Regions from separate parts of the Exiguobacterium artemiae 7-3 genome, predicted to be linked through region 2. Evidence: riboswitches for the same ligand, from Rfam matches in the RefSeq annotation. Region 2 holds a riboswitch; each other region holds the start of a gene.

Region 1 (7,329 bases), 340 kb from region 2:
CAGTCGGCGATTGCCTTACGGGACGAAGACTTACGGGACGGTCTGCCGAAGATTTCGGTCGATACACTCATCATGCACGGTAAAAAAGATCAAGTCTGTCCGTTCGAGTTTGCTGAAGTCATGCATGAAAACATCAGCGGTTCACGTCTCGAAGTTTTTGAAGAGAGTGGACACGGGATGTTCCTCGACGAACGTGAGAAGTTTACGGAAACACTGGTCTCTTATTTAAAATCAGGTCAAACGGTCTGATTATTGGACACACAAGAGGCGGACACCAAAAGTCCGTTTTTATGAAGATCAAGGGGACAGATTTGGAATCTGTCCCCTTGATCTCTTTTTTGGGGTGTACACCCTTTTAAATACAACTATCAGATTTCGAAAGGGATAATACCTGGATCATTTCGGATTAAGGTTCGGCTAATTTTTCACTGACTTGCCGTGCCAACTCACCTGACAATCTGGCGCTTTTTTTTGTTCGTTGATCTTGCAAGTAAAGATCAGTTTTGTTGGCACGTTTTTTCAGATACACGTTAAACGTTTGGGTGTTACCGTATTCAAGCAACGTCATATACGAAAAAGGGCTACGCGTTCCTTGTGGTTCTTCCAACGTCACAGCCTTTAACTCTTCGGTAATCGCCCGGGACAGCTTATTCGGCAGGATGACCATCTCACTTAATTTCGCTTTTTCAAACGCTCTCATTGTGGGATGGAAGTAAGCAGTCACTCCGCGCGTCGGTTCATCTTCGATTTGATATTCCTTCACTGGACGGTAAACCGGCTGATAACGAATGGACAGTATCTTCTCTTCTGCTACCCGTTCTTTTTTTATGCCTTGAAGGGTTACGAAGGGTACGGTTTGATTGACCGGTAACGTTTTCGGTAAAGAATGCTGCTTCGTTTTAATCCGGGTGAATTTGTCGGCTGTCATGATTTGTCGATCCGCCATGTCCCAACCATCACGCGAAAAGGTTAAGGAGCGGGACGTCGATCCGTCAATCTGACGGCGGCTCACGAGATAAAACTCGCCCTGCTGGTGAAGGGACGACAGCGGAATGTTTCGAATGATGTGCTCTTGACCGGACTCTGTCATGACGAACAACAGTTGTCCCGCCATCGGCAGTTGAAACATATGGAATGGCTTCAGATCCTTAGCAAATTCATTGTCAGCGCTCATTGCCTGATTGACGGAGACATGCTGGTCCTGTTGTTCTTCTGTCAGCGGGACGGAAACGGGTGCTTGAAGCGCGATTTGATCGGGATTCTCCGTCAAACGAACCCATGGATGCTCCGATGCTTTCACCGGATGGACACGCAACTCCTGTGTCTTCGGCGAGCGGCATGCTAGGTACATCTGATCGCCTTGTGCCAAATACACGATTTCGGTCGGAAACGGCGCTATTTCCAGATCATTTAACGTGAAAAATATCCCGAATGACTGCAGCGTCCGGTACGATTTTGGAAGGGACACCGTTTTTTTCTGCAGACAGGTCTGCAAGAATTGATTCTTTTGTTGAACGGGGACTTCCTGATCCGAGTATTCGTTGGAAGCAAAAGAATGCGCGGACCAGTAGGAAGGGACAGGCTGAAGATTCAGCAAGCGTTCTTGTCCGCAACCGGTTAACACAATGCTCGAAAGGAGAGCGAGAATCCGTAATCTATTTTTGATGATGATTCCTCCTCTAATGAATTATCCATTATATTACCATATTCACAAGGTCATCTTCCTTTTTTTAAAAAATATACTCGCTCAACGAAAACAGGCAGAACAGATGAACGATTCATCTTTCTGCCTGTTGATTCAGACCATATATTTCTTCACAAACCGCCGGTCAATCCATTGCTTAAAATACCAACTGAGCCGGTTCGTTTGGTAAAATCGTCCGTACAGCAAGGTAGCTTGGTGATGACCAAGCGCAAGAAGCGTCAAATAATACCGTTGCGGTCGAAATGTCCGTAACGGTTCTTCGTTCACGAACCGGATCAAATTCTGAACCAACAGCGGCGCCTGGCGCACCGCCGTCACACCGTTTTTTGGCGTTTCCGGATAGGCAAGCAGTGTCGAACAGTCGCCGACGGCAAAAATGGACGGATCTTCAAGTGATTGCAACGTCTCGTGCACCAGTAAAAAACCGCGGTCATCACAATACAGACCGGATACCTGAAACAACTCATGCGCCGTTGCGCCTCCTAAAAACAGAACAGCATCCGTCTCGAGCGAACGCCCGGACCGCAAGCGCGCCGTTTTACCGTCCAGCTTTTCGAACCGGTCCACGATTCGGTTGACGCCCAACCGATCGAGTCGCGCGGCCAGTTCCGGGCCAGCCGGATGACCGCTGAGCAACGGTTCTTCATGAACCAATGTGACCGGGGTACCGTTTGATTGAAATGACGCCGCCATCTCGACGGCTGCCGCACCACTGCCGATGATGACAGGGGAGACGGCATTTCGGAATGTCCGGAACGCGTCTTCCACCCGATAGTTCGGTTTGATCGTGACGCGGATTGGCGTGCTTGCTTCCCAATCGTTCGAACCGATATTAAATGACACGATATCATACGGTACGACCTGCCCGGACTGACAGATGATTTGCTTAGTTGTCGCGTCAATTCGACTGACCCGGCCCTCCACCCACCCCTTACCATGCCGTTCACATAACGCTTTGACATCGATCCGTGTCTCGTCGAGTCTATAGGTCCCGTCCGCCAGTCCGGAAAACATCCCGGAATAATACTGATAACGGGATGGACTGATGACCATCCAGTCAACATCCGGATGAATCCCCTGTTTGATACATTCTAAATGCGCATGTCCTGCGCCGACTAAGACAATTCGCTTCACGACGTTCACCCACTTTTTTAAAATTCGCTGCATCTGAAACGTTTATTCCCTTATAGGGGGTGCTGTAATCGTTTACCTTCAGATGAACAAACGAAGTGACGTCGCGAGTGTGGTAGTCAGCAACAGAAAGACAATATCCCATCGCGTCACGACCGGTTCGACATAATAGGTCCGGTCGATCCGAAATTGACGGGCTTCCATCGCAATCGCAATCTGTTCCGACCGGATGATGCTCGTCGTAAAGAGCGGCAGACTGATGTCAAAAAACGTTTGCCAGGGCCAAATCGACCGTTGCTGGCGGACACGCCGGGCTTGACGAATGGTCCGGATCGCTTGCCGAAAGATCGGAATAAAGCGAAGACCGGCTAAAAAACCGTAGGCCAGGCGAACCGGCAGATGACATTGATGAATCAGACTCATGACGAACCGTGTCGCGTCCGTCGTCGCGACGAACGTTAAGCTCAGGAAGACAAAAGCGAGCATCCGGGTCGCAATCAACCAGGCATGATCAAGACTTTCTTCCGTAATCCGAAACCAGCCGAACGTCCAAAGTTCGGTGCTGCCTTTGCCAAACGCCGCCATCATCCAAAACGTCAATAAAAACAAGAGACCATAGGGAACCAAACGCAGAAGGAGCACCGGCAAACGCCAACCGGAACTGCAGACCCCTACGGCAGCAAGTACTGATAAGGCAAGCGTCACGTGCAGACTCGACGTCGTAATCAGCAACATCATCACATAGAGAAGCGTTCCGAGCTTGACCGCCGGATTAATACGCGCGAGCAGTGTGTCGTTTTCCTGCACGGTGTTTCACCTCCTCGAGTTGTTGATACAGAAACGATACCGGACGGAACAGTTGGTTTTGTTCCAAAAGTGCTTCTTCCTGAAACAGCTCCAGCGGCGTCCCGTCAAACTGGACACACGCCTCGCCGATGACGACAACACGGTCGGCGTAACGGTGGACCAGCTCCATGTCGTGCGTCACCATGATCACGGTCGTTCCTGCCTCCCGGGCTTGATGCAGCACGTCGATGATGTGTGCCGTCGTCTCAGCGTCTTGTCCAAAGGTCGGTTCGTCGAGCAATAGGACAGCTTTTCGTTCCAGTAACATCGTCGCGACACTCAACCGTCTTTTTTGTCCGAGACTGAGCGCGAGGGGAGACTGATCCGCGACATCGGTCAGTCGATAGTGACGCAAAGCCGTCTGGACCCGTTCCGGATCAAAGGTAGCACAGCTGATGGCAAGTTCGTCGGCGACTGTCTGTTTAAGAAACTGGAAGTCCGGTTGCTGAAAAACAAAGCCGACTTGTTGGTAATACGTCCGGTCCGACCATTTCCGAAGCGGGGTGTCAAACAAGCGGATATCGCCTTTAGATGGAAGTAATTTTGCCAGTGTCTCAAGGACCGTGCTTTTTCCAGCCCCGTTGCGTCCGACGAGCATGATCCATTGACCGGAAAAGGTCGTCCATGAAAAATCGTTAAGAATCGTCCGTTCCCCCCGTTTGACACGGACCCGCGTCAGCTCAAATGTCCGCTCCGTTCCAACCGCTCGACGTTCAACCGGGCGTTTCTTCAGATGACAGGCTTGTCCGGACAGCTCCGGTAAAGTCTCAAGTCCGTAGGGGTAGAGGAGCGGCATCGCAATTCCAAGCGCCGTCATCACATCCCGCTGTTGATGAAACACGTCATACGGTGTGCCATCAAGCAATAAGCGACCACCTTCAAAGACGATTACCCGGTCGGCAAACGTCACGCACTGATCGAGCTGATGTTCGATCAGAACGAGCGTCAAGTCGGGATCGTGATGCAATTCTTCAATCAGATGCATCATCGTCCGTTGACCACTCAGGTCGAGTTGTGCCGTCGGTTCGTCGAGTAACAGGATGTCTGGTTCAAGTGCCAACACACAGGCTAGAGCAAGCCGTTGTTTCATCCCGCCGGACAGTTCGGCAATCGGTGTCGTCAAGGCAAGATCAAGTCCGACCCGCGCCAACAGCAACTGGATGCGTTCCTCCATCTCACTGCGGGCAATCTGCCGATTCTCGAGACTAAAGGCGATTTCCGCGCCGACCGTCTGCATACAAAACTGATCGTCCGGTTGTTGGAACAAAATCCCGACCGTTCCCTCGGTCAACCAGTGACCGGTGACATCTGCTTCAATCGTGTCCGGCAACAGACCGGCAAGAACGTGTAAAAAGGTCGTCTTGCCGCTGCCGCTCGGACCGACGAGCAAGGTCGTTTCTCCTTTTTGGATCGTGATCGACAAGTCGTGTAAGACCGCGGAATCCTGATCCGGATAACGGACGGACAGGTGCTCGCACTGCATCATGCGGCACGCTGCTTTCGTTGCCGTCCGACCGCATAACCGTTCAGTGTCCCGGTTTTAACGAGCGCGTCGACGATTATTTTTGCGAGCAATCCGCCGAGCAATGCTCCGCTGATGAGTTGCAGAGAAAACGTCAACAGCAGTGTCGTCGTCGTATAATAGGCAAATCCATTTACGATGAGGCTGTAGACCATACTTCCGACGGCGGCAAAGACACCGGACAACATCAAGGTGAACGTATTAAACGTCCGGTATCCGAACACGGCAAAGGCAATCTCGGCCCCGATTCCCTGTGCAAATCCAATCAACAGTGCCGATAAGCCGAAGTGACTCCCTGTAAACAATTCGACGGCAGCAGCGACGACTTCTGCAATCAATGCCGCGCCTGGTTTTTGAATGATGTAGGCGACTAGGGGACTGGCAATGACCCAGATGCCGAACATCCAGTTTGATCCGACCGGTCCGAAGATGGCCGAGATCGGTAACCATAACGTCGACCACCCTAAGTAGAGGACACCACACGCGACGGCGAGCATCATCATGACGATGATTTCTTTCATTTTCCAACTGTTCATAATCACTACTCCTTTAAATGCACATCCACAAAGAAACCACAAAAAAGACCGCCCTCTATGAAAAGAGAGCGGTCGTGTAACCTGCAAGATGCAGAAAAAGAGCACGAGGATTCCGCTCCACTTTCCTACGCTAGTATGAACTAGATCAGGTTCAAAGGGTCCGAAGTGAATCGTCTCAGCCAACTGGCTCCCCTAGTGGATGTGTCAATGATGTGTACCTTCTTCACTGTACGGCTGTCGCCGTGACTTGTCAATATGCATAAAAAAACCTCCCACGAGGGGAGGGGAGAAAAGATTACTCTTTATCTTCTTTGTTTTCTTCAGCTTGCTCTTCAGAAGTTTGTTCTGAATCGTCTGTCGCTGTATCCGCATCAGCTGCTTGTGCCTCAGCTTCTGCTTCTTCGATTTCTTCAAGTTCAGCTTCAAGTGTCGATTCAACGACTGCTGCAACTTGGATGTCACCTTCTGTGACGACACGGAAATCTTTTTCTTCCGGAAGATCAGCTACTGTAATTGAATCTCCGATTGCAAGATCCGTTACATCAACTTCGATCCGTTCCGGTAATTTATCTGGTGTTGCGGCAACTGTTACTTTAAAGAGTGTTTGTGAAAGGAATCCGCCAAGTTTCGCACCGGCTGCTTCGCCGACGAGGACGATATCCGTTTCGACTTCTGTTTCTTCATCCATTTTAACAGCGATGAATTCAACGTGTTTAATCGTTGGTGTAAAGATATCCATATCAAGCTTGTTGATCAACGTGTTGACCTTTTTACCGCCGATTTGAAGAGCAACCAAGACGTTTTCGCCATGATCACGGACAACCTTGACCAATTCTTTTTCATCGAATGAAATCGGTGTGCTTTCCACTTTGTAGCCATACACGACACCAAGAGCTTTTCCTTCATGACGTAATTGCTTTCTAAGTGAGCGTGGGCGTACTTCGCGTTCTTCTACTTTTAATGTTACTGACATGTTCATTTCCCCCTTGAATTTGGTATAGCCCTCAAAAGGTAATGAATGTAGGAGTGGAACAATAAGTTCCAACAGAAATTCATGCGCTAAATGCTAGTTCAACTGGATTTCATTCAGAAATGAAAAACGAAGTGAGTAAGTAGCATTTCTCTCCCAGGTCATTACGCTGATATTGAGAAACAATAATTGAAAAGCGACCGTGTTGTACGGCGCTAATATAGATATACCCCCGATTTTTAAAAGTTAAAACCTTTTTCGATACATTTAATTGTCGAAAGACCTTCCAACCCGTTGAGGGACAACGGATTGAAGGTCCTTCATTTTTTAGTGATTCGTTGATTTTGCCGGGCAATAATAAGAGTAAGACCCTCGATTTGCCGCATCGTGTAGATTTGAAGCCAGTGATTCAGAACGAGATATTCACTTTCATATAGGTGAGACTTCACTGGAACGGAGTGATTGTAAGACATCAGCTTCAGTACGAACTACGTATCAATTCCAGGGTTGGTGTAATGGCATGAATTCAAACTGGATATGCAATTTGGCTTCCCGTGTAGTCCCACTGATATAAACATGTTCAATTTGTTATCATATCCTTAAAAATATCATCAGTTGC
Region 2 (7,329 bases):
GACTCAAACGAGTCGATGATGATGACATAAACAATTCCCCACTTCTGGCGCCTATGCGCAAAAAAACTATCGTGTTTCAGAATAGCATGATTTAAGAAGGGCGGAAACCGGATTTACCTGTCACAGGAAAAGAAGAATTATTTTGAATAGACAGTCAATTTCACTTGCCATGCATTCGGGTATACTAACAGAGTAGGAAACATCACTTAAATCAGAAAAGGACGTGATCTTGATGCAAGCAACAGTCACTTGGAATCAGAAGATGGGTTTTAGCGGGGAAACCGAATCAGGACATCACTTGGCAATGGATGCCGCACCGGAAAACGGCGGGGACAATCAGGCACCCCGGCCGACGGAACTCCTGCTTCACGCCGTCGCCGGCTGTACCGGCATCGATATCGTCTCGATTTTAGAGAAGATGCGTTTGACATTGACATCATTTGAAATGGATATCGAAGGGGAACGGGCAGATGACCATCCGCGCCGCTTCACGACGATTTCGATTCATTACCGGCTCGAAGGCGATTTACCGGACGATAAAGTCCGCCGGGCGATTTCGTTGTCCAAAGATAAATACTGCTCGGTCTCCCAGTCCTTGAACGCTGAGATTGAAGTCTACTATTCCATTAATGGTGTCCGGAACGAGGAACCGATTTGAAACGGATTGTCCCTGTCCTGTTAACAAGCGTCCTGCTCGCCGGTTGCGCCGATGAGCCGACACAGCCTGTCGAACCGCAACCGAAGCCGGCGAAGAAAACAAAACCGCCGCAACCGGACCGGCCTTCTGCCGCTGAACGGGCGGACAAACAACTGAAAGAGACGATCTCGAAGATGTCGACGGCGGAAAAAGTCGATCAGTTGCTGTACATCGGCGTAACGGGAACAGCCCTGACACAAACGGACCGTCAATTATTGCAGGATCATACGCTTGGTGGTGTCCTGTTGCTCGGTGGCAATATCACATCAACCGATCAGCTGAAAACCTTTACGACAGCGATTAGCGAAGCGCAAACGGCGGACGAAAAAGCGTTTCTTGGTTTTGATGAAGAAGGCGGACGTGTCAGCCGGGTGCCGGATGCCAAACTCAAGTTATCGCCGAGCCTGTCATTTGGTCATAAAAATGATCCCGGATTGATGACGGAAGTCGGGCAGACGCTCGGTTCGATTTCCCGTTTTTACGGCTTCAACATGAATTTCGCCCCGGTTCTTGACGTCAACAGTAACCCGGCGAACCCGATTATCGGTGACCGGGCACTCAGTGCAGATGCGGAACAGGTCGCCCGGCTTGGTATTCCGTTGATGCAGGGGATGAAGGCGGAAGATGTTGTCCCGGTCGTCAAACACTTCCCGGGTCACGGGGATACGACCATCGATTCGCATGTTGGTCTGCCACGGGTCGATGCTTCGAAAGCGGAACTTGAACAGACGGAACTGGTACCGTTCAAACGGGCGATTCAAAACGGGGCCGAGATGGTCATGGTTGCGCACATCCTGTTCCCGGCACTCGATCAAAACCGTCCGTCCTCGTTGTCGAAACCCGTCATGACCGGTCTGTTACGGGATGAACTGAAGTTTGATGGTGTCATCATCACGGATGATCTCGTGATGGGAGCAATCACGGAACGGTACGGACTTGCCCAGGCAGCAAGTCTTGCCCTCGAAAATGGTGCTGATATGGCGATGTTCTCATCGCCCGGCGGATACGCGTCCGTTCATAAGGGAATCATGGCGCGGATCAAACAAGGAAAATTGTCGGCAGCAGATCTCGATCAGAAAGTCGGGCGGGTCTTACGCTTAAAACAAACGTATGACTTGTCGCAAACGAAACGCGTCGACAAGTATGAACAGCTGATCAAGCAGGTCAAAGCGGTCGAATCAGACATGCGACGCTGATCAAGGGTGGAATACACGTGACTATCCGTGATAAACTACAGACGTACCACACAAATTAATATCTACACTAGGGGAGTCTCGCAGCAGACTGAGACGGAAGTATCCGGACCCTTTGAACCTGATCTAGTTCGTACTAGCGGAGGGAAGTGGATTCCGATCAATCATCCGAGGATGCGACGACTGTCGCCCTTTTTTGTAGGACCACTCCATCAGTTCATGGGGTGGTCCTTTTTCGTGTGGAAAGGGGGAAATAATGACGCAGTTACATCTGTTGACAACCGGCAAGCAACGTCCGGACGTGCTCGAACGCTTGTTGCCGGAACTCGCTGCAACCGTCGACCGGATTCATCTGCGGGAACCGTCATGGTCGGCGAAGGAACTGGTCGCGTGCATCGAAACACTCGTGCGACGAGGCGTAAAAATTGAGCAATTAATTGTCCATGACCGGCTGGACGTGGCAGTCGTCACCGGCACCGGAGTTCAGCTGACAACACGCAGCATTCCGATCGACCGTGTCCGGAGCCGTTTCCCGGAACTGGTGATTGGTCAATCGGTCCATTCATTGACGGAAGCACTGGCGGCAGAACAGGGGGGTGCTGATTACGTCCTATACGGCCATATTTTTGAGACGGGATCGAAACCCGGTGTACCGCCAAGAGGACTTGATGCCTTAAAACAGGTTGTCGACTGGACATCGATTCCGGTTATCGCAATCGGCGGAATTAAACCGGACAATCTACAGGATGTCATGGCGACAGGCTGCTCAGGTGGCGCCGTCTTGTCGGGCATTCTTGGTCAAACGTCTCCGGTTGAAGCAGCCGGACGGTTCCGGGCGGTGATTGGACGATGAAGCAACCGGATGTATTGATTGTCGGCGCCGGTATCATCGGTTTGACACTCGGTTATGAGCTCCTTCAGCGTGGACAAAGCGTCCATTTGCTTGAACAGTCAACAGTCGGACAGGGGGCGACACGGGCGGCAGCGGGAATGCTCGCGACGGACGAAGAACTGTCGGAACCGTTACATGCGTTAGCGGCAGTGAGCCGTGCGCTTTATCCGCAGCTTGTCCGTCAATTGTTCGACGAGACCGGGTTGACGAGCGGCTATCTCGAACTGCCATTTCAGTTGCGACAGAAGAATAAAACCGTCCAATTTGAACGGGTCGGTCAAGTCGATCCTCCGTTGCTCGTCCGCGCGTTACGGCAAGCGATTGAACAGCGGGGCGGGGTGATTGAAGAACAGGTGACTGTCTTGCGTCTTTTGCGGGACAACGAGACGGTAACCGGGGTTGAAACAAGCCGGGGACGGCAATTTGGTCGACAGGTCGTCATTGCCGGTGGACGAGGGTCGGAACCGTTGTTGCAAACGATCGGGATTTCGATTGACACGCTCCCGGTCAAAGGCGAGTGCCTGTCTGTCCGCCTCGCAACCGGTCAACTCGAACAGACCTTGTTTCATGAGACGGTGTATCTCGTCCCGAAAGCAGACGGACGGATCATCATCGGCGCTACGGAACACGTTGGCGAGGAATCGACGACGGTCAACGCGGGTAGCGTCTCGGATCTGTTGACGGCAGCAATCGACGTATATCCGCCAATCCGTGATGCGGCACTGGTTGAGATCTGGTCCGGCGTCCGGCCGCAGACCCGTGACGGGTTACCGTATCTTGGACGGGTCAAAGGGGTTGCCGGTTTGTCGGTCGCGACGGGACATCACCGGCACGGTATCCTGCTCGCTCCGGTGACAGCGCAAGTCCTCGCCGATTGTGTCATGAACCGAAAACCGGAAGTTACGCTGGAGGCGTTTTGTTGCAGACGACACGAGGAGGAGAATACATGCAAATCCGATTGAATGGGAAAGCCTATCCACTGGCGGAACAAACGAAGACGCTACACGACTTGATTCAGCAGTTGAACATCGATGAAGAGGTCGTCATCATCGAACAAAATCATCAAATCATCGACCGGTCCCGGTATACGTTCACGAACGTCCAACCCGGTGATGTCGTTGAAATCGTTCATTTTGTAGGAGGCGGATAACATGTTAGAAATTGGCGGAAAAACATTTACATCACGATTATTACTCGGAACGGGAAAATATCCGGACGCTGAGACGCAACAACAAGCGGTCGAAGCATCGGAAACGAACATTTTAACGTTTTCCGTCCGGCGTTTTGACGTCTTTGCGAAAGAACAGACGAATCCACTCGCAGCACTCGACTTAAGTCGCTATGATCTGTTGCCGAACACGGCGGGCGCAAAAACGGCGGAAGAAGCCGTCCGGCTGGCCCGTCTTGCCCGGGCATCCGGCATGTGCGACATGGTCAAGGTCGAGGTGATCGGTTGCGACAAGACGTTATTACCGGATCCGATCGAAACCTTGCGGGCGGCAGAGGAATTGATCAAGGACGGTTTCATCGTCTTGCCGTATACATCGGATGATTTACTGCTCGCGCGTCGGCTCGAGGAACTGGGCTGTCACGCGATCATGCCGGCAGCGTCACCGATCGGTTCGGGGCAGGGGATCTTAAATCCGCTTGCGCTCAGTTTCATCATCGAGCAGATGACGGTCCCGGTCATCGTGGACGCAGGGATTGGCTCACCGGCTGACGCGGCTTACGCGATGGAACTGGGTGCCGATGGTGTCTTGCTGAATTCTGCGGTCGCCCATGCCAACGATCCGGTCAAGATGGCACAGGCGATGAAACTGGCGGTCGAAGCCGGGCGCCTCGGTTTCGAAGCGGGACGGATTGAGAAAAAACGGTATGCGACGGCAAGCAGTCCGACGACTGGAATCAGCCGCCCATGACGGATCGCTACAGCCGCCAAATCCGCTTTCGTCCGATCGGACAAGGCGGACAAGAGCAATTGGCTGAGCGCCGCGTCGTCATCATCGGTCTCGGTGCGCTCGGGACAGCCAGTGCGGAACAGCTCGTCCGGGCCGGTGTCGGACATTTGACCCTGATCGACCGTGATTACGTCGAGTGGAGCAATCTCCAACGGCAACAATTGTACACGGAACGGGATGCCCGGGAACGGCTGCCGAAAGCGGTCGCAGCCAAGCAACGGCTTCGCGACATCAATTCGACCGTGACGATTGAAGCGATTGTGGAAGACGTGACGGCAACGAACATTGATCGACTCGTTGCGCAGGCAGACCTGATCATGGATGCGACAGACAATTTCGCGATCCGGATGCTGATCAATGATGTCGCAGCGAAACGGGAGATTCCTTGGATTTACGGAGCCTGTGTCGCGAGTTACGGCATGACATACACCGTTTTACCGAAGGAGACGCCTTGTCTGCATTGTTTGCTGAATCACCTGCCGAAGCAACAGGAGACGTGCGATACCCGGGGCATCATCAGTCCGGCTGTCCAACTGGTAGCCTCGCATCAAGTGACGGAAACATTGAAACTGTTGACGGGTGCAAAAGCTGCACTACGACGGACGTTGTTGTCGTTTGATCTTTGGACGAATCAGCAGAGTCAGATTGATGTCACGTCCTTAAAACGATCAGCCTGTCCTTCATGCGGCGACGCTGCCGTCTATCCGTATCTTAACGGAACGCCACTCCAGTTCGTCACGTTGTGCGGTCGGGACACCGTTCAAGTCCGGGGAGAAGGGGAACGGGACTTGGTCCGGCTTGAAAACGAGATGCTGGCACGCGGGATCAAAAGTCAACGGAACCCGTATTTACTGATGTTTGAAACGGCGCAGAACCGGATTGTCGCCTTTGCCGACGGGCGGATCTTAATTCACGGCGAAGCGGATCCGGAGCAGGCAAAACGAACATATACGACATATTTCCAGTAAGCGTTCACAGGAAAGTAAACATTTTTTTTCGATACATGTTTTAGATGTTTAAAAAAGAGGTAAATAAGACTTCAGACGTAAGTCGGAGCTTTTTAGTTAAGATTGAATGTGAAGAGGAGTGATTACGATGAAACAAGAATTCGATCAATCGATCCAGTCATTGGATCAGACGAAGCGGACAGACCACGCAGCTGAAGCCGTTCAGCAGGCGAATTGGAATCCAGACCGGTATCGGACGAATCTGAATCCGTTTTATCTGTCACCTTGCAGCGTCGAACGCCGGGAAGACCGTCAACAGGAAGTTGACCGGATTGTCGAAGTCGAGCCTACATCCTCCCCTCTCCAACAGTTATTCGAGCAGAAACAGGAAGAGCATATAACAGCTACTGAACCAGGTTCCGCCAAAAATCCCGGTGGAAAATTTACGACTGGGATTGTCGTCGGAGCAATCATTGGAGGATCCGTATCCATCTTCACATCGGTGAAGCGATTTCGTCAAAAGCGTCGGACCCACTGAGGATGACCTCTAACGTGTTGTAAAGAACCGTCTCCTTGTTAAAAGGGAGACGGTTTTTTGTTTAGGAAAACAGGAGGGGATGGCAATGCAATCAGATGAATCCAAATCCAAGGTATTCTCTTCACTCGCAAAACCCGTACAACGGGCATTGAACGCGCATGGAGTGACGTCCCTGACCGGCTTATCGATGTACCGGGAAGACGAAGTGCTAAGGTGGCACGGAATCGGTCCTTCGTCGATACCGAAGTTGAAACAGGCGTTAACAGATCATGGATTGGCATTTAAGTCGTGAATCAACACGAGACCCATTGATTGACGGGGGGAATCCCTGCTCGATTGATGGGTTTTGTTTGGTTTGGAATCGGCAGGAGCATCGGCAGAAACGATCAAGTCATGCTAAAATAAGGATATTATAGAGAAAAAGTGAGCGTGATGAGATATGAAATGGATTCATACTGCCGATTGGCATTTAGGGAAAATCGTTCACGGGGAATCGATGCTTGACAATCAGCGAGCTGTTCTCCAGGAATTTCTGCAATTGCTTGACCGGGAACAACCGGACGCGGTCATCATTGCCGGTGATTTATATGATCGGGCTGTCCCGCCGACGGAAGCCGTCGAACTGCTGGATACCGTCTTAGCCGACATCGTGCTCGAACGGAAGATTCCGGTCGTCGCGATCAGCGGCAACCATGATTCAGCGGAACGACTGAGCTTCGGAACGACGTTATTACAACGGGCGGGTCTTCATCTGGCCGGAAAGTTAACATCAACAATCGAACCGGTCGAGATTCAAGGCGTCCGTTTTTACCCGGTTCCGTTCGCGGATCCGGCGACCGTCCGCTATGTCTATCAAGATGAAACGATCCGGACGCATGATGACGCGATGCGAAAAATCATCGGGATGCTGGACATCGAGGGACCGAGTGTCCTCGTCGGGCATGCCTTTGTCATAGGCGGACTTGAGACCGATTCCGAACGGCAGTTGTCAGTCGGGACCGCGGGACAGGTCAGCGCCAGCGCCTTTGCTCCGTTTACGTATACGGCACTTGGGCATTTGCATAATCCGCTTGCGATCAACTCGGAGACAATCCGTTACAGTGG
Region 3 (7,329 bases), 250 kb from region 2:
GGCTGACGTTTTCTAGTCGATAGACCATCCGGCTTGTTTTGCCTTGTGCATTAAAAACGACATCCGGCGTCTCGGCTTCGAGTTGAGGACGTTTAATGCGTTCGATCCGTTCAAGTGCCCGTTCCATCGATTTCGCTTTCCGAAACAGCTTTTCGCTCGGTGGAGAAGCTTCATTCGCCCACTGGCGGAGGCGGCGGATCGCATCCTTCATTTGCTTGATTTTTTTTTGTTGTTCCTGATAGGCATGGAATTGTTCGAGCAACAGACGTTCTTTTTCCGTCATATAGTACGAATAATTCCCCCGGTATAGTTGGATCTGACCATCTTCCAGTTCGGCAATGCTCGTCACGACCGTATCGAGAAATACACGATCGTGTGACACAATTAGAACGGCGCCAGCATAGCTCGATAAAAATGATTCAAGCCATTCGACGGCTTCGAGATCAAGATGGTTCGTCGGCTCATCGAGAATCAACAAATCGGGTTCGGTTAACAGCATCCGTCCGAGGCAGATTTTCGTTTGTTCGCCGCCGCTGAGCTGTTCGAACGACCGGTCGAGTAGAGGATGTAGCCGTAAACCGTTGATCATCCGGTCGACCTTGGATTCAAGCAGATAACCGCCTTGCCGCTCGAATGTTTCCGTCACCTTCGTGTACTGCTCAAGCAACGATTCAATTTGATCCGTGTTCGTTGCCATAGCTTGTTCGAGATCGTGTAGTGATTGTCGTAAGTCGAGCAACGGGGCAAACGCGGTCCACAGGACATCCAGTCCGGTCATGTCGGAATTGTATACCGGTAACTGTTCCAAGTAACCGATCGATAGTCCACTTTTTTGATAGATGGTTCCGGCGTCGGGTGAATCTAGTCGTGCAATCAAACGCAGGAGGGTCGTTTTTCCGCTACCATTGCGTCCGATTAAACCGATCCGATCATGTGGTTGGATGAAGAGGGACACATCGGTTAAGATGTCATCGCCTCCGAATTGTTTTGTCAGGTGTTGGATGTCGCAGATCATCATATTAAAATTTCCTCTCTGACGCATCAAAAAAAGGAGAGTGCAAACAGCACTCTCCTCGACTCGTGGAAGATGCGCTTTGCTTTATTTTTCGAGTATGGAGTTCTTCAAAAAAGGGCAGACTGACCCCTTAGAACGCCATTCCATGAAAAATTGCGCGCAACAGATAAAGTTGTTCCATCAACCAATGCTTACACGCAGCAAAACCCATTTCTTCCCACCACCTTTTCTCATTCGATATCTTTATTTTACCATGTCACCTGGAAGGAAAGAAAGAACAGATTATTTAAATAAGCCGGCGATCGAGTTGAAGAAGGCACTTAAGCCGTCAAACAGCTTTGCAAAAAATCCTTTTGTTTCTTCTGATGTTGCAAAGGCCTGAATGTTTTGCCCGGCATCCTTCAGTCCACTCTCAATCTGTCCCCAGTTGAGGTCGGCTTGTTCCATTTGGTTAAACAAACCGGTCAAACGGTCCATTTGGGCGTCGGACAGATTGATATTGTTATTTTGAATGACTTGGACGATGACGTTCTCAATCTCGACTTTCGTTTCCGGTTTCTGTTTGGCGATTTCCGCTTTGATTTCGTTCATCAAGTCGGCGACCTTGTCCGTCCCGACTGTTTTCCCGACATCTGACGTGACCGACAATTCTTGCTGGGCCAAATCTTTTCGTTCATCCGTCAGTTTAATGCCGGTCTCAGCCGACGTTTGGTCGTAGGCTTTCATGATTCCGGTCAAGGCAGATGTTCCGGTTACCTTGTAAGGAGACGTAATCGTGATGTCCGCATCGGTCACACCGGCCGTGACAAGCGCATTGAGGTACATGTCCTTTGTGACCCAGGTGATGTTTTCCGTTGCAACGGACAGACCGTCGCCTTTTTCAGCCAACTCGATCTTGGCGGACGAATACATCCCGCCGCCGCGTTGGGACTGGGGAATGTTTTTCCCGAGATATTTTTCTTCATCCGCAGATGTCGCGATGATCGGGGTGATGCCTTCCGGTGCGTTCAGACGGGACAAGACCCATGTTTTATCATTCGCTCCGAGCGATTCGCCCAGTGTGATAATCGTTTTGTCGACGACCTGCTCGGCAGATGCGGCCGTTGGCAGTAATAACGTCGTAGCAAGTAATGCCGAAGCGGTCCATGTCATGGTTTTATTCATAAAAGTTCCTCCATAAGTTAAGTATCAGGTACTAAATTTAGTCTAATCGACCGGCGACAGAAGAGAATCGGTCTCAAGGACGAGCCGTCATCCACCTTCCGTCATGTTCCATTGTACAAAAAAATGGAGTGAAATGACGAGAATGGGTCAATTCCACATCAAATCATGATAAACTCAAAATAAATCAAATAGCGACCACTAGGGGAGTCAGTAGGCTGACTGAGACGACGAAGACGTTCGGACCCTTTGAACCTGATTAAGTTTGGACTTACGGAGGGAAGTGGCGTGGACGATCCTCTTTTTATGGTCTTTTCACGTCATGCCTGACATCGGGTGTGGCGTTTTTTTGATTACAAAAGGGGGAAAAAACATGACATTCAGTGAAGAAATCCGGCAAGCGGCAAGACGGTATTGGGACAGCAGCTTTACCCATCCATTCGTGACAGGGATTGCGGATGGAACACTACCGGAAGCAAAATTTCGCCATTACGTCCTACAGGATGCCTATTACTTAAAACATTTCGCGAAAATTCAGGCGCGGGCCGCGTCGAAGGCACAGGACTTCGCGACGATTGCCGAACTCGCGGAACATGCGACGTCGACCTATGCTGCAGAACTCAGTCTGCATCAATCGTTTTTTGAACCGCTTGGGATTTCGGACAAGACACTGGCAGAGTTTGAACCAGCACCGACAGCATACGCTTATATTTCGCATATGCACCATGCAAGTGAAGGGACGCTCGGGGAGACCATCGCTGCGATTTTACCGTGTTACTGGCTTTACTATGAGATTGGACAACAGTTACAGGCGGCTTCACCGGCTTCACCGATTTATCAGCAATGGATTTCGACATACAGTTCCGAGTGGTTCGAGCGGGTCGTCTTTGAACAAATCGATCGTCTGAATGATTTGGCGGAGCGGGCAAGTGCCGAAGAACGGGAACGGATGAAACAACATTTTGTCAAAAGCTGTTATTACGAATTGATGTTTTGGCAGATGGGCTGGACGGAAGAGACGTTCGAACAGCAGTATAAACAGACGATGGAAATGACATCATTCAAGTAAAAAAGACTGAAATAAAAACACCGGATCCGACAGAAAGCGGATCCGGTGTTTGTTCTATAGAAGACATTAATCAACTGTGGTGTTCAATCAAATCGGCAAGACGTTGCTTTACAAGTGACGGGTTAGTTAAGTCCTGGTTCGATAACGAAAGTTTTGTCATCGTCTCGTCCGTACCGGCCATCTCACTGAACAGCGAACCGAGACTGTGGGCACGGCGGTCGATTTGGACGACGATGACGATGCCGGACCGGTCTTGCAACAGGATGACTTCGATTTCGTCCAGCTTGTGAGCATAATGGGTACCGCGGGCGGAATACTCAAGTTCCTGCGCGATCGGCAAATCTTTCCGGAAGCGACCCGGTAATTTTTCTGTATCGGCTTTCTTGAGGCGGAATCCGAGATCTTCCATCGCTTCAAGGATGACCGATTGGTAGTCATTGGCTTTGACGACGACAGCATCGTGGTCAGAAGGGTCAACCGCCTGCGCGATATCAAGACCCGTCTCGATCCACGACTTCGATTGGCTGACGGAAAGTGGTGTATTAAAAGGGACTTGAAGCGTAAACGGTATTTCTCGTTCGACGCCTGCTTCGATCGTAAACGGGGCTTCATTTAATGCAAACCGGTCCAGTGTGAACGTCGTGAATGCCGTACTGTCCCCGACTTCTTGTTTGTACTGGGTATTGAAGGCGAGATAAATCCGGGCGATTTCCTGATCGACGTTACCGCCCTTAATATGAACGACCCCTTGAATCGTTCCACCGGGTTCACAGTGATCTTGTTCGAGTCGTGTATCGACCGTTGCGGCACCGATGCCGATTTGTGAAAGAATTTTTTTGAACATGTTGTGTTCCTCCTTTAAATTAAGTATGACGACTAAAAATAAAGCTTGCTTGCTTGTCGAACGCGGGTGAATTTGCTACAGTTTCGAAAGACCAAACAAAAAAAGGACGGGACGATACGTGGAACTAGACCAATTAAAAGACCTGCTCACTGAAAAACTGCAGGCAACTTCACTCATACACGCGACGATTAGCGGTCCGCGCCAAAAATCAAACGATCTGCGTCGAATCAAGTTAAAACCGATTCTACTTAGAGATACGTATGCAATCCAGTTAGAGTTTCAACATGAGCGGATCATTAAGCATGAGAATTTAAGTATAGAAGAATTTATTTTGCGAATGGACGACTATTTTAACGAATTTCGTCAATTTTTATTCCGTTTTGAAACGGAAGAAGTCCAGTTCCAACTCTCGAAGAAAATGAAAGTTTCACTGAAGACGACAGGCAAGGAACCGGTAAAGGCCGAACTGTCTCACAATCGAAAGAAAAGCCATTTGTTAGAAGACGGCGTGCCGGTACCGTTTTTGATTCGTCTTGGTGTCATGACGGAAGAAGGACAGGTCAAGCGTCAAAAATACGATAAGTTTAAACAAATCAATCGTTTTCTTGAATTCGTCGAAGACAGTATCGTAGCATTGCCGAAAGGACGGACGCTACGGATTTTAGATTTTGGATGCGGGAAGTCGTATCTGACGTTTGCTCTCTATCATTACTTGAAAATCGTCAAGGGATTTGATTTAAACGTCACCGGTCTTGATCTCAAAAAAGAAGTCATCGAAGACTGTACAGCCATCGCTGCTGATTTAGGGTATGATGATTTATCGTTCCGTGTCGGTGATGTCCATGATTACGACCAGGATACGGAAGTTGATTTAATGGTGACGCTACATGCTTGTGACGTTGCGACGGATGTCGCGCTTGCCCGGGCAGTCGACTGGAATGCATCGGTCATTCTCAGTGTCCCGTGTTGTCAGAAGGAGTTAAACCGTCAACTGGACTGTTCACCGCTTGACGTCATGCTGCAACACGGATTGATTCAAGAAAAGTTTGCTTCGCTCGCAACAGATTCCATCCGGGCAGAGTTGTTGACACTTGTCGGGTACGAAACGCAATTACTTGAATTCATTGATTTAGAAAACACGCCGAAAAATATCTTGATTCGGGCTTATAAAAATCCGAAGCAACCAACGGAAGAAAAAATTGACCGGTATATCGCTTTCCGAGACCTGTTACACGCTAAACCGTATTTAGAACGTGAATTGAGCGGCAGACTTGGACAGATTTCACCGAAACTCGTACAATAAAGAAGACAACGATTTAAAGGGGGAAACAAATACAATGGATTTCCAAATGTATTTTGAAGATGTCGTTCAAACGGCACGTAAAGAAGCAGCAGCTGCTGGCTTTGAAGAATTAACGACGGTCGAGAGCGTCGATGAAGCGATGAAGCGTGACGGTTTGACGCTTGTCCTCGTCAACTCGGTTTGTGGATGTGCCGGTGGGATTGCTCGTCCGGCTGCCGCTTACATCAACCGGATGGAAGGTGTAAAACCGGATCATTTCGTGACGGTATTTGCAGGGCAAGACCGGGAAGCAACAGACCGGGCGCGTGAATACTTCGAAGGATATCCGCCATCATCGCCATCATTCGCATTGATGCAAGATGGAAACATCCTGTCGATGGTCGAACGGTTTGACATCGAATCGTTTACAGCAGAAGAAGTCGTCGAGAAGTTAGAGTCGTTAATTGAAATCTACGCCTAAGTAAATCAAAAACCTGTTCCGGACGTCCGGAACAGGTTTTTTTGTGAAGCCGTCTAGTTATCAGACGAAAGATTGGAATCAAAATAAATGTAAACGTTAACAAAAGAACGGATTACGCATCTGGTATGAATAAATTCATGTTTTATGCACTATTTGTATATTATTATGCTTTACAATGAATAAATATTCGTATATTCTAAAAGCAATAAATCAGGTCGAACTTTTTAGTATTGAATTAGAAAAAAACATAAGTCATACTATTGTTAAAGTTCTGACAATTGAGCGTTGGAAGGGGAATTTATTGATGAAGAAACTAGTAGCAACGGCAATGGCAGGAATTCTCGCAGTCACGATGGCAGCATGTGGTGCCTCGGAGGAATCAACAGGCGACACGACGAAAAAGAACGATAAAGTATTGACGATGGGAACGTCAGCGGATTACTTCCCGTTTGAGTATATCGATACAGCAAAGGGTGATGATATCGTCGGATTTGATGTCGCCATCGCGAAAGAAGTGACAAAAAATCTCGGATACGATCTAAAAATCGAGGACATGGAATTTGGTAGTCTGCTCGGAGCACTCAGTGCAGGTCGTGTCGATTTCGTCATGGCAGGCATGACGCCGACTGACGAACGGAAAAAGAATGCTGATTTCACGGATATTTATTTCCAATCTAAAAATCTTGTCATGACAAAAGATAAAGCGATCGCTTCGGATGACGAATTAAAAGGCAAGAAACTCGGTGTCCAGCTTGGATCAATCCAGGAAGCATTAGCAAAAGACCGGTACAAGGACAGTGAAGCGGTTTCGTTAAACAAGATTCCGGAAATTATTCAAGAATTAAATACGGGCCGGATTGACGCATTGATCATTGAGGATGCCGTCGCCGTCAAATACATGAATCAAGACAAGGCGTTAAAAACGTATGAAATTAAAGAAGATGGACCAACCGGCTCTGCTGTCGCCTTCAAAAAAGGGGACAAGATGCGTGACGATTTCAACAAAGAGTTGAAAAAGATGATCGACAACGGAGACATCGACAAACTCGCAGAAGAATGGTTCCAAAAAGAAGCAAAATAAGAGTAGTGCATAGGGGTGGGGGTAACCTCATCCCTTTTGTGCGACGTTAGGAGATTGGTTATGATAGACTTTACAAAGATTCAAGATTCAATCCCATACATCCTGCAAGGGATTCCGGTTCTGTTCCAAGTTGTGGTCGTCGCGGCAATTGCCGGGATGCTGATCGGAATCGTGGTCGCCGCCCTGAAAATCACGAAAAACGGATTCGTTCGGTTCATCGGTCATGCCTATACGGCCGTGTTCCGCGGAACACCGCTCATTTTACAGCTGGCGATCATTCACTTTGGTTTACCGCAATTGACGGGATACGTCACGACCGGTTATCAATCGGCCGTCATCGCCTTCTCCTTAAATTCGGGCGCGTACATCTCGGAGATCATCCGGGCCGGGATTCAA
Region 4 (7,329 bases), 660 kb from region 2:
TGACGATAACGTAATCAATTTAGACCTTGTCATGCCGGGTACGAAAGGCAAAGAAGGCATTCCTACTTCAAATCCAGAACAATTATTCGCAGCGGGATACGCTGCATGCTTTGATGGGGCATTCAATTTGATGGCCCGCCAAGATAAAAAACGTGTCGAGACACGTACAAATTCTGAAGTCAGCTTACTCGAAGACGAAGAAGCAGGCGGCGTCAAAATCGCTGCTAAGCTTGTTGTTGAAGTAGTTGGCGTAACAGAAGAAGAAGCACAAGAATTACTCGAAAAAACACACCAATTCTGCCCGTATTCAAAAGCAACACGCGGTAACATCGATGTTGATTTGTCAGTAAAAGTGGTCGAGTCCTTGGACAACTGATTTTATGCTGAAAAGGGAGGGAAGTAAGATGGCTCCAAAGGGAACAGATCGACCAAACGAAAAGTTTGAAGATGAACGAAAACGTTTGACGGACAAGGAACTTGAGCTTTCACCCGAACAGCAAAAAGAAGTATTAAAAGGCAAGGATCAAATGCCGGATGATCCGGTGTCCTCACGAGACCGAGGATTCGATAAGTAACGTTAACTTTGATTTGGGGGATGAATAAAATGGGTAAAAAAGTAGCAGTCGTGCTTGCCGATCATTTTGAAGATGTAGAGTTTACCGGACCTGTCGATGCGTTAAAAGAAGCGGGTCATGAAGTAACAGTCATCGGAACAGAACGAGGTGCAGAATTAGTCGGAAAACAAGAAGAAGCAAAAGTGACAGTCGATGTAACAATTGATGAAACTTCTTCTTCAGACTTTGATGCATTATTGATTCCTGGCGGTTTTTCACCGGACTTACTTCGTGAAGACGATCGTTTCGTCACATTTACGGAAGAGTTTGATTCATCTAAAAAACCGATCTTCTCCATCTGTCACGGTCCACAATTGATGATCAATGCGAAGATTGTCAAGGGGCGTAAAATGACAGGATATAAATCAATTCGAATTGATTTAGAGAATGCGGGAGTGGCGTATGAAGACAATGAAGTAGTCGTCGATGACAACTTCGTGTCAAGTCGCCAACCGGACGACATCCCGGCATTCAATCGCGAAATGTTAGCAAAATTAGGATAATCGTTTTAAGTGAAAACGAGCGCACGTTGACTTTCAAGTCAATGTACGCTCGTTTTTTTTAGTTCTCCGGATAATCACAGAGTTCTGTGATGACGCCATGTGAATGCCTAGGATCCATATAGATCAATCGGCGGCCGAGCGGAGTTTGACGGTACGTATCTTCTAAAAATGTAATGCCCCGTTCTTTTGCTTCTAAAATGGCTTGATCTAAATCATCGACACGATAAGCAATATGGTGAACACCTTTTCCCCTTTGTTTTAAAAAACGGGCAATCGGACTTTCCGGGCTTGTTGGAGTCAACAATTCAATATGCGCATCTTCAAATTCGATGACAGCAATATTAGAAGCAACCCCGGGTGTCGGGTTACTATACTCGCGGATTAATGTTCCTCCCAAAATAGTCGTATAGAATGTGATCGCTTCCTGCATATCCCGAACAGCGATGCCAGTATGGTCCAAATGCATAAACAGTTCCTCCTTTACTTCGATAGTCATAGTGTGTCAAACTCTTTCCCAACAAGCAATGTAGAAGGTTCGATTGGAATGTCCGCATAGAGGCGAAAAGAGAACTTATCAAAAATGACATCTTCCTGAAATATAATAGAGGGAAAATGAATGCTATAATCAAAAACGTTCTTATAATTTTTAAAAAGTATTATTAAATTTAAATATCATCATTTAATTACTTAATATAAACCACACAGAAAAAGAGGGAATACTACATGAAAAAAACGTTCGCGTCGCTCATCGTTTCTGCACTTATTCTTTCATCGACTCCTCATTTCGTAGCAGCAGATGATTTAAGTGAACAAAAAGCTAAAAACGAACAAAAACAACAAGAAAATGCCAACACTCAAAAAAACTTAGAATCGTCTGTTAATCAAGAAGGACAAAAAATTTCGAAAACACAGCAAGAAGTGAATCGTCTAGACGAAGCATTAAACGAAAAAATGTTTGCAGTTGAAACAAAAGATCGTCAAATTAAAGCAACTGAAGCTGAAATCGTTGAGCTTGGGAAACAGATTGAAAAGTATAAAGCAAAATTAAAGCGTCAAGAAAAACTTCTCGGAGACCGCCTTCGTGTCATGCAAGAAAATGATGGGAACTCTATTAAATGGGAAGAAGTCATCTTTGGTTCAAAAGATGTCGGAGATCTTGTCAGCCGTGTGTTAGCCGGGAAATCAATCTCGCAACAAGATGATAAAATGATTACCGACTACCAAAATACACAAAAAAAATTAGCAGCTGCGCAACAGGAATTAAAAGATAAAAAAGCAAAACTTGTGACGGAGAAACAAGAATTAAAACGTCAGCAAGCAGAACTTGAGCAACAACTGAAAGAACGAAACAAACGTTTAAAAGAACTCCGGAAACAAAAAAAGAAATTTGAAACACAATTGATGGATGCAAAAGAAGTACAACAGATTTTGATTGCACAAGAACGTGCGATTGCAGCCGAAAAGGCAGCACGCGAACGTGAAGCACGTATCGAAAAAGAGCGTCAAGCACAAGCGGCACGTGAAGCGAAAGCACGTGCAGAAGCACAAGCAGCACAAGCGGCAGCGGCGCAACAAGCAGCAGCTGAACAGCAGGCGGCAGAAGCGGCTGCAGCTAAAGCAGCAGCAAAAGCGGAACAAAAGTCGTCAGCACCTGCGACGTCAACGAAACAATCTGCACCATCTGTGACTGTGCCAAAAGCAGCACCTGCACCAACACCGGAACCGGCAGCACCAACGCCTGCTCCATCATCTTCTTCTCTGTTTATTCACCCAACAAGTGGATCAATCACACAAGGATATGGTTCAGCAAGTGGCTCAAATGGTTACTCTTTCCACAATGGGATTGATTTCGGTGCTCCAGTCGGTACTCCGATTGTTGCAGCAGCAACAGGAACAGTGATTACTGCATCAAGCGGTGGTCCGTACGGTAATCATGTCATGATTGCACACCAATTAAATGGAAAAACATATACAACGGTTTACGCGCATATGAGTTCATTAAATGCACATGCTGGACAACGTGTCAGTCAAGGACAACAAATCGGTGCCCTTGGCAGCACAGGGAATTCAACAGGCCCGCACTTACACTTTGAAATTCATGTAGGTGGTTACAGCTACAGTGCTTCAGGACCAGCGAATTCTGTAAATCCAATGTCGATGTTATAATTACGGAAAAAGCGATTGCTGCGGCAATCGCTTTTTTGTGTGTCTTGATAAAAACAAAAAATGTTATATTACGAAAAAACGCTTTCACTTGAAACATAAATGAAATTTTACTGAAACTATTACGGTGCTATAATCAATCTCAGGCAGAAATACTTTGAATTAAATACTTTTCAAATAAGAAATCATACATAAGCGAGGAAACCAGACATGTTAAAAAAATTGCTTGCAACAGTATTGTTAGGGGTGTTACTTGTATCCACTGCACCGACTTCTAGTCATGCTGCAACGATTAAAGAAAAGAAATCTCAAAACGCGACAGAGCAGCGCCGGTTGGAAAAAGCCATCAAAAAACAAGAAGCTAAAATATCAGTGGAACAACGCGAAATCAATAAAATTGATGCGGCCATCAACGAAAATATTTTTCGGATTTCGGAAAAAAACAAACAAATTGAACAATTAAATCTTCAAATCAAAGATCTTGAAGCGGAAATCGCCCGTTATGAAATCATGCTTACCCGGCAAGAAGAGTTGCTCGGAGACCGCTTACGTGTCCTTCAAGAAAATGATGGGAATTCTATAAAATGGGAAGAAGTCATTTTTGGTTCAAAAAACTTGGGTGATTTATTTAGCCGTGTCATGGCCGGGAAAAAAATTGCCGAGCAAGACGATAAAATGATTTCTGCTTATTTGGAAACACAAGAAAAGCTAGCAGAAATGAAAAAAAATCTTATTGCTAAAAAAGAAGAGCGTGTTCAAGAAAAAGAATCATTGCTTGTCCAAAAGAAACAGTTAAAACAACAGATGAAAGAACGGAGTGCAACCCTGAAAAAATTACGTAAAGGGAAAACAAAGTTCACGACGAAACTGTTGAATGCAAAAGAATTACAAGCGACTTTAGAGGCTCAAGAAAGAGCGATTGCGGCAGCAAAAGCTGCAGCGAAAGCAGCGGCAGAAAAAGCGGCTGCCGAAAAAGCAGCGGCTGAGCGTGCGGCAAAAGAGGCGGCAAAATCAACGCGTGAATCAAGCGAAGCAACGGTTCTTCCGACTCCTGTCAGCAGTGTGCCGACAGGATCAGCGAAGTTCATTCGTCCAGCTTCAGGTGGTGTTTCACAAGGGTTTGGACCGGCGAGTGGGGCAAACGGATATACTTTCCATAATGGTGTCGACTTCAGTGGACCCGTCGGATCACCGATTCGAGCAGCGGCTTCCGGAACAGTCATTACGGCCGGGAGCGGCGGACCTTATGGAAATCACGTCATGATTTCGCATTTCCTTGACGGTCAGGTGTACACAACAGTGTACGGTCATATGAATTCGTTATCAGTTTCTGCAGGTCAAACGGTAACTCAAGGTCAAACACTTGGTACTCTCGGCAGTACCGGAAATTCGACAGGACCGCACCTACACTTTGAACTGCATATCGGTGGATACCAATATAGTGCGACAGGACCAGCCAACACGGTCAATCCACTTGGATATCTTTAAAAACGAGCTTCGGCTCGTTTTTTTGATAGTGCTGTGATACAGTGAAAAAGAATTTAAATTACGAGCAACTAGGGGAGCTGGAGGAGTCCGGCTGAGAGGAAAACCATTCTGTTTTCGACCCTGTCACCTGAACTGGATAATACCAGCGTAGGAAAGTTGAGATCGAAGACATGAGTACTTCAATCAGTAGAACTGATTGTTCATGGCGTCGTCTGCTTTTTTACAGCGGACGGCGCTTTTTGTTGTCCGTTTTCTCCTTATTTGCTCACAGGAAAGTGAGGAAGTGGAATGAAACATGTATTGACGATTGCTGGATCCGACTCTGGAGGCGGAGCGGGAATTCAGGCAGATTTAAAGACGTTTTCAGCACTCGGTGTATACGGAATGAGTGTCATCACGGCGATTACGGCACAAAATACGTTAGGTGTTCAAGCGGTCGAAGATGTATCCCCAGAGCTCGTGGAAGCACAGTTGACATCCATCTTTTCAGATATCCGTGTCGATGCGATTAAGATCGGAATGGTTTCCAATCAAGACACGATCCAAGTGATTGCAAGACAACTGGAAAAACATCAGCTTCCGGTTGTTCTCGACCCCGTCATGGTCGCGAAAGGTGGTCACGGCTTGTTACAACCGAATGCAGAACATGCATTGCTCGAACAGCTTTTACCGCTTTCGACGCTTGTAACCCCTAATATTCCTGAAATCGAGCGGATGATTGGCCAAACGGTTCACTCCCTTGATGATATGAAACAAGCGACGGTAAAACTGGCTGAAAAACGAGCAAGAGCTATTTTGCTCAAGGGCGGACATTTGGAGGGACACGACGCCACCGATCTTTTATATGCGGACGGACGATATGTCGTCTTTGAACAAGAGCGGATAGAGACCCGTCATACCCATGGAACAGGCTGTACGCTATCTGCTGCTATCGCAGCTCATCTTGCCCTCGGTCATTCACTGGAAGACAGCATCAGTCATGCAAAACGTTATGTGACGGAAGCCATTCGTCACGGTTTTGCGCTCGGACACGGTATTGGTCCGACACATCATTTTCATGAACTTTGGAGGGATACACATGCTACGACGCATCCATGATAAAAAACCGTTGATTCATCATTTAACGAATACCGTAACGATCAATGACTGTGCCAATATGACACTTGCCCTTGGCGGATCTCCTGTTATGGCAGATGACCTGTTGGAAGTGGAAGAGATGGTCGGGCATGCAGATGCTATCGTGATTAATACTGGGACGATTAATCCAGACATGCGCCAAGCCCAAATTTTAGCAGGGAAAACGGCTAATCGATTGGGTAAACCGGTCATTCTGGATCCGGTTGGCGCAGGAGCGACGGCATTAAGAACGGATTTTATGAAGCAATTGATGGAGGAAATCACCTTTACGGTCATCAAAGGAAATGCATCTGAAATCAAGACATTACTTGGACAGACCGCTCGAACGAAAGGAGTCGACGCTGCTGAAGGAGAATCCCTGGATTTTCAAAGTATCCATGATTTTGCATCCCAAACGAAACAAGTCATCGTCGTAACAGGACCGATTGATTTTGTGACGGATGGAGATCGTCAACATTATCTGGATGTTGGTACGAAACGTCTTGGTCAAGTGACGGGAACAGGATGTATGACCGCTTCTTTGATTGCGACGTTTTTAGGAGCCGGATACGATCGTTTTGAGGCTGCAGTATTTGGGACATATGCTATGGGGAAAGCAGGGGAGTCGGCTGAGGATTATCCTGGTATCGGGAGTTTTCGGACCGGGTTGTTCGATGCAGTGAGCTTGATGACGGAAGAAAATTTGCCGGAGGTGCAGACAAATGGACAGTGAATATTTAATTTACGCAGTGACTGATCGACGTTTGCATCCGCATCTTTCCTTGGCGGACGCCGTCGAAGCATCGATTAAAGGAGGCGCAACGATTGTTCAATTACGGGAAAAAGATAGTTCGGGCAAGGCTTTTCTGGAATCAGCCATTGCGTTGAAAGATATTACCGCACGTTACGACATTCCGCTCATTATTAATGATCGGATTGATATCGCTTTATTGGTCGATGCCGGTTTGCATATCGGTCAAGATGATATTCCTTTAACTGAAGCGCGTCGTTTGTTACCGGAAGCGACGATTGGTGTTTCCGTTTCAACAGTGGAACAAGCTGTTGCGGCAGAACGGGAAGGCGCAGATTATTTAGGGGTCGGTTCACTCTTTCCGACAGCGACGAAACAAGATGCAACATTCATGGCGCGAGCGACGTTAGAAGAGATTCGTAAAGCCGTTCACATCCCGTTGGTTGGAATCGGTGGGATTACCGAAACGAACATTTCAACACTTAGTTCACTAGTGGACGGATATGCTGTGGTTTCAGCTTTATTTGCAAGTGAAGACATTCAACGAACGACGAAAAAGTTTAAGCAGACCGTGAAACAAGTGCGTCAGAGCGTCTCCGACAGGGTATAGTTCACTTAGAGGTGATGGTCGTGAAATGGCAGTCTGTTCGATTTCGAGGACGTTGGATTCGGTATAAAATCGAACCACAAATCA

The links. A riboswitch is a leader RNA that binds a small molecule or an ion and turns the genes downstream of it on or off. The one in region 2 is predicted to bind thiamine pyrophosphate.
Region 1: linked by a shared signal. The riboswitch ahead of P402_RS0108430 (ECF transporter S component) and the one ahead of P402_RS0110500 (thiamine phosphate synthase) in region 2 are both predicted to bind thiamine pyrophosphate.
Region 3: linked by a shared signal. The riboswitch ahead of tenA (thiaminase II) and the one ahead of P402_RS0110500 (thiamine phosphate synthase) in region 2 are both predicted to bind thiamine pyrophosphate.
Region 4: linked by a shared signal. The riboswitch ahead of thiD (bifunctional hydroxymethylpyrimidine kinase/phosphomethylpyrimidine kinase) and the one ahead of P402_RS0110500 (thiamine phosphate synthase) in region 2 are both predicted to bind thiamine pyrophosphate.

The regions. Positions count from the first base shown of each region.
Region 1 is NZ_KK211190.1:1,474,867-1,482,195, reverse strand. Features, by position in the region: gene P402_RS0108455 (alpha/beta fold hydrolase) at 1-249, shown strand, start outside; gene P402_RS0108450 (hypothetical protein) at 407-1,624, opposite strand; gene P402_RS0108445 (NAD(P)/FAD-dependent oxidoreductase) at 1,799-2,839, opposite strand; gene P402_RS0108440 (energy-coupling factor transporter transmembrane component T family protein) at 2,918-3,643, opposite strand; gene P402_RS16360 (ABC transporter ATP-binding protein) at 3,609-5,168, opposite strand; gene P402_RS0108430 (ECF transporter S component) at 5,165-5,740, opposite strand; TPP riboswitch at 5,846-5,944, opposite strand; gene P402_RS0108425 (50S ribosomal protein L25/general stress protein Ctc) at 6,036-6,713, opposite strand.
Region 2 is NZ_KK211190.1:1,813,832-1,821,160, reverse strand. Features, by position in the region: gene P402_RS0110515 (MFS transporter) at 1-28, opposite strand, end outside; gene P402_RS0110510 (OsmC family protein) at 233-658, shown strand; gene nagZ (beta-N-acetylhexosaminidase) at 655-1,893, shown strand; TPP riboswitch at 1,953-2,055, shown strand; gene P402_RS0110500 (thiamine phosphate synthase) at 2,147-2,743, shown strand; gene P402_RS0110495 (NAD(P)/FAD-dependent oxidoreductase) at 2,740-3,744, shown strand; gene thiS (sulfur carrier protein ThiS) at 3,729-3,932, shown strand; gene P402_RS0110485 (thiazole synthase) at 3,934-4,701, shown strand; gene P402_RS0110480 (ThiF family adenylyltransferase) at 4,698-5,708, shown strand; gene P402_RS0110475 (hypothetical protein) at 5,836-6,225, shown strand; gene P402_RS16485 (hypothetical protein) at 6,311-6,517, shown strand; gene P402_RS0110465 (exonuclease SbcCD subunit D) at 6,665-7,329, shown strand, end outside.
Region 3 is NZ_KK211190.1:2,065,703-2,073,031, reverse strand. Features, by position in the region: gene abc-f (ribosomal protection-like ABC-F family protein) at 1-1,042, opposite strand, end outside; gene P402_RS0111800 (DUF1002 domain-containing protein) at 1,298-2,179, opposite strand; TPP riboswitch at 2,370-2,475, shown strand; gene tenA (thiaminase II) at 2,550-3,245, shown strand; gene P402_RS0111790 (sporulation protein) at 3,316-4,089, opposite strand; gene P402_RS0111785 (class I SAM-dependent methyltransferase) at 4,208-5,392, shown strand; gene P402_RS0111780 (BrxA/BrxB family bacilliredoxin) at 5,427-5,852, shown strand; gene P402_RS0111775 (transporter substrate-binding domain-containing protein) at 6,157-6,933, shown strand; gene P402_RS0111770 (amino acid ABC transporter permease) at 6,994-7,329, shown strand, end outside.
Region 4 is NZ_KK211190.1:2,474,530-2,481,858, reverse strand. Features, by position in the region: gene P402_RS0113895 (organic hydroperoxide resistance protein) at 1-376, shown strand, start outside; gene P402_RS17090 (hypothetical protein) at 405-575, shown strand; gene P402_RS0113885 (type 1 glutamine amidotransferase domain-containing protein) at 605-1,117, shown strand; gene P402_RS0113880 (VOC family protein) at 1,176-1,583, opposite strand; gene P402_RS0113875 (murein hydrolase activator EnvC family protein) at 1,841-3,283, shown strand; gene P402_RS0113870 (murein hydrolase activator EnvC family protein) at 3,491-4,768, shown strand; TPP riboswitch at 4,829-4,939, shown strand; gene thiD (bifunctional hydroxymethylpyrimidine kinase/phosphomethylpyrimidine kinase) at 5,057-5,866, shown strand; gene thiM (hydroxyethylthiazole kinase) at 5,847-6,617, shown strand; gene thiE (thiamine phosphate synthase) at 6,607-7,245, shown strand; gene P402_RS0113850 (hypothetical protein) at 7,260-7,329, shown strand, end outside.